Regions from separate parts of the Paenibacillus sp. FSL W8-0186 genome, predicted to be linked through region 2. Evidence: riboswitches for the same ligand, from Rfam matches in the RefSeq annotation. Region 2 holds a riboswitch; the other holds the start of a gene.
What was found. A riboswitch is a leader RNA that binds a small molecule or an ion and turns the genes downstream of it on or off. The one in region 2 is predicted to bind FMN.
Positions count from the first base shown of each region.

Region 1: linked by a shared signal. The riboswitch ahead of MKX50_RS06450 (DMT family transporter) and the one ahead of ribD (bifunctional diaminohydroxyphosphoribosylaminopyrimidine deaminase/5-amino-6-(5-phosphoribosylamino)uracil reductase RibD) in region 2 are both predicted to bind FMN.

Region 1 covers NZ_CP150207.1:1,495,972-1,498,365, reverse strand. The annotation lists gene MKX50_RS06450 (DMT family transporter) at 415-1,395, opposite strand; FMN riboswitch at 1,524-1,676, opposite strand; gene MKX50_RS06445 (ATP-binding cassette domain-containing protein) at 1,939-2,394, shown strand, end outside.
Region 2 covers NZ_CP150207.1:3,361,692-3,364,085, forward strand. The annotation lists gene MKX50_RS15195 (riboflavin synthase) at 1-237, opposite strand, end outside; gene ribD (bifunctional diaminohydroxyphosphoribosylaminopyrimidine deaminase/5-amino-6-(5-phosphoribosylamino)uracil reductase RibD) at 271-1,374, opposite strand; FMN riboswitch at 1,693-1,869, opposite strand; gene MKX50_RS15205 (hypothetical protein) at 2,003-2,284, opposite strand.

The sequences.
Region 1 (2,394 bases), 1.9 Mb from region 2:
TCGATCATCATCGTTGCCTTCCACTGGAAGACAACGATGATGATCGATCGCAATAAATTATTGAAAATGAATGTACAGCAGGCAGATCAAGTTCATTATATATCAACCGTTGTACTAAGATGCTGTACCACAAGATGCATACCAAACTGCCCTAATTAAATGGAATGCAGGCATCTAATTAAACTCCAAACAATTGTACTAGGGAAGTAGATGGATTTAATACTCCTAAAATCATGGATACCACCCGTCACAGGCAACTTCTCTCCTTCTAACGACATGAAATCCATTTAAATCTATTTTTCCCTTCTTGCCGCAAAAACTAACTGCTATAATTCCATTTATTTTATTATAAGTTGAACCCAACAAATGAATATGTGGCAAGCACGTATATGTTGTTCACCTTATCTACATGAATTATGAAGACTTAAGTACCGCATCAGGCGCTGCTTGTGACTGCCGGGAAATCACGAACAGCGTAGCCCAGATCAGCATAAAACCGAAGGCCTGAGCGGCCGTGACCATCTCCTGAAAGGCAATCCAGTTGATAAGTACTCCGACCATCGGGAAGCTTAGCTCCGCAAGTGTGGCGACCGAGGCCTTGGTCGTAGTCAGCCCTTTATAATAGACGAGCAGGCTGAGCAAGCCTGGCAGCAGCGCTTGACCGAGCAAGTTCAAGGATACGGCCGCAAAAGCGCCAGCCTCAGTAGGTATGTTCCAAGCTGCCCCTTCGTTCCAGGTAATTGCCAACAACAGCGGCAGTGCCAGCACGAAGCGAAGCGAGGTTACCGTCTCGTATTTCATTTGGCCCACCATCAGACGGCCCATTACTGTAGAACCGCCCCACAGCGCCGCCGCGCCAAGCGACAGCAGGCTGCCGACCTGTACGATTTCGCTCCAGTGCCCGATCGGCAGAGTAAAGCCGAAGGTCAGCAGATAGGTGCCGGCCAGTGCCAGAATAATCAGCCAAGAGAAATGACGAGGCAGCCGTTCCTTTAGCAGCATTCTTGCCAGGACGATCGCAAACAGCGGCTGAAGCTTCTGCAGAAGCAGAACGGCGTTGGGATTGCCATGAACGAGTCCCATCGTGAACAGGATCGTGGCTATGGCCGATCCGCCCCAGGAAATGAAGAGCAGGGCTCCGGCTTGCTTCCAGCCCAATCCTCGCAGCTCCTGGCGATTCTTCCACATGACCGGAATGGCAATCAAGGCGATGATGATATGCTCCAGCAGCACGATTTGCGCCGATGTGAGCGACTTGAGCAAAATGATGCGAAATAGCGGATCAGCCCCCCAAAGGGCAGCTCCGAGAACGACTAGCCAGAACCCGCTTTTCGGGCGGGCGGCCTGCAGCGGCAGCGAAGGTTTGATTTTGACTCCTACAGTTGCGTTTTCCATCTTGCAATCTCCTTACCTTGAATACGGAGTCTTATACGCAGAAAACCCCCGTCATCGACATCGTCGATCTGTACGGGGGCTGATCAAATAAGCTTGCCTGGACATGACAAATCCACAGCATGCTTACCCTTGATCTTCTCCCATCCGGACTTTACCGTCGGCCCTGGATTTTCACCAGATCAGTCCCTGTCTCATTCAGACAGGGAGTCGCGGGCTAAAGGCCGTTCAAGGAACGGACTATCACCGCCGGTCAGGAATTTCACCTTACCCCGAAGATCCATATTCAAATTTTATTTTTGTTATTATCAAGCTCAGTTTGTTGCCTTGAATTTAGAATACTACAAATTAATACTTATTCCAGTGAAGGAAGTCACATTTGAAACCATTCCATGAAATGTTTCATGTAAATTCATTTCACTTTCAATTATTATAACATTATTTCATACGTTGTGTAATCCACTTTTTATTCCAAAGGTTTGTTAAAATATACTATATAAATATCCTGTAAAAGAGGTGCCCACCATCTTGCCTACTCTGCTTGAAATGGAACAATTAAAGAAGAGCCATGCGGACTCGCCCGGGACTCTTCTATTTAGCAATGTCAGCGCAGCGGTAGCCCGCCATGACCGCGTTGCCCTTCTGGGCATGTCCGGGCAAGGCAAAAGCACCTTACTGCGAATTTTATCCCTGCTGGATATAGCCGATGAAGGCGATATCCGCCTGGAGGGCATATCCTCCAGGCAAATCGATCCTATAGAATGGCGTAAAGCCGTCTGCTATGTGGCCCAGCAGGCCGTCATGCTGCCCGGCAGCGTCGAGGATAATTTGCGGACGGTGCATCAATTGCACCGCATTCCTTACGACGCTCCGCTTGTGGGCAAGCTGCTTGCACAAGCAGGCCTTGAGACGATCGACCTCAGCAAAAATGCAGCCGATTTATCCGGCGGGGAGAAGCAGCGCATCGCCCTGATCCGGTCGCTGCTGCTGCGGCCAAAAATA
Region 2 (2,394 bases):
GCTGCCCGATCTGAGCTGGCTCAGATTCGTATGGCGGTACGTTTGCGGCATAACGTCTACCGAAAAGGATGAACGGTCAAATTGCGTGGCCGTCAGGCACACCCCATTGACAGCGACGCTGTCCCCAAGCTTCATCCCTTGGGTCACCGTGTTTGCAGATATGCTGATAACCATCGCCTCGCCCTTGCTTTGAACCGATTTGATGGCGCCTACTTCCTCCACTAGCCCGGTAAACAACGCAGCCCCCTCCTTCCATTAACTTCTGATTCTCTATTCGTTCCAAGCGGGATATCCCGAAATGCAAACATTATCGCCGATCTGCTCCACGGTTAAATCGTTTAAGACGACCGCATCCTTCATAAGTTCGAAGCCATCAAACACAAAGGTGCCTGGCGCATTCAGACCGCCGATGATTTTTGGTGCCATGAACAAAACAACTTCATCAACCAGCTTGCCATTAAGCAGCGATCCGTTAAGACGTCCCCCCCCTTCGACAAGCAGCGAAGAAATGCCGTGTTCGCCAAGCCTGCGCAATCCGGATTGAAGATCGACCCGCGGCCCTTTGCCGCTAACAATAACCTGGATTCCCCGCTCGGTTAACTGTGCCCGCCTGGCTTCAGAAGCCTTCTCCGTCGTCAGCACAATCGTCTGTACGGCGTTATCGCTGAGCACCTTGGCTTCATCAGGTATACGAAGAGTCGAGTCGACAATGATTCTCGCTGGCGAAATGCCAGGTACCGACAGCCTCGTTGTTAAAGAAGGATCATCAGCGATCACCGTATCCACACCGACCATAATCCCATGATGGCGATGGCGCATCGTGTGTACGCGCTCCCGTGATGCATCGTTTGATATCCATTTGCTGTCACCGCTTTTAGAAGCGATTTTCCCGTCCAGCGTACTGGCGGTCTTGATCGTGACATACGGCATCCCGGTCGTAATGAATTTGATGAATTTCCGGTTTAGCTTTATCGCCTCATTCCGCAGGACACCGACCTCCACCTCGATTCCGTTTCGCCGCAGAAGCTCTATACCTTTACCGGCCACTTGTGGATTTGGGTCTTCGCAAGCAACAACTACGCGGCTTACCCCGGCTTTGACCAGGCCTTCGCTGCACGGAGGCGTTGCCCCGTGATGGCTGCACGGCTCCAGCGTCACGTAAACCGTGCTGCCTTCTGCCGCCTCGCCGGCCATATTCAGCGCATGAACTTCCGCATGCGGAGTCCCCCGCTTCAAGTGACTGCCAAGACCGATGACAGCTCCATCCTTTACAATAACGGACCCAACCACCGGGTTGATGCCGGTTTGTCCCTGAGACCGGCCCGCCATGTCCAGGGCTAGTCTCATATAGTACTCGTCATTAATGATCTCCAAAATATGTTTCACCTCCACCCTGCTTCAAGCAACATCGGCAGCAAACAAATAAAGCCCCACCGGAATCCGATGGGGCATGAGAGCAAATGTACGCAAAATGAAAGCACACAAAGTTGGGTATGCGAAAACATAACGGAACATAGGGGCCAATCATCAGATAGCAGCCCAAGCCGTCGTCGCTCAACCAACTCTTTAAGTAATCCTGTTTCCAACATGACATGATTCTCATGAATGAACATGTCATTGTGAAAATTGGAACTTAAAGAATATGCTTTGATTATATTAGATATACTCGTAGTCGATACGTCATATATCCTGCGTCTCCTTCTCCCATCCAGACTATACTGTCGGTCCCGGAATCTCACCGGCTCAGCCGCAAGCTTCTTATGTAGCGCAAGCGGGTCACGGACTTGTACTAGCTTCAAACTCATTCTAGCGAGTCTCCAAGCAGTCATCACCGTCGGTAGGGAATTTCACCCTGCCCCGAAGTTAACGTTGGAAATATTTTATTGTCTTAAATGTGTTGATTAATGGCTTCGTAAAGATGTTACCACCAAAAAAAATAAAAAGCAAGGCGCTAATCTGCATGGACACCTTGCACAACCCTATTTTTCATTTGAACTTGTAATCATATTTGCTCAGAAAAATGATCCTTCAAGCAGCGATTGCTGTTTACAGTAAATACGTATTTCCACTCATTTCCTTCTGGTTCAAGCCACTCAAATTGATAGGAAATTTCATGCCCCGCTTTCTTGATACTGAAGCACCGGATGACTGTTTCCCGGTCATAAGAGTGATCTATTAATAGTTTCCCCACTTCAATAAGCGGCGTCTCAACCTCCTGATCAACACATTTATCCGCATCCGCTTTTCTCAAGTAGACGCTACCGCAATGGATACAGCTATACACAAGAGTCCTCCTCCCACTTCAATCAATTTTTACTTTTTTATTTTTAACCGGTTACGTTTGCGCAAAATGCTGTCAAATTAAACGGTTGCATTAATTCGTTAGTAGTAGGT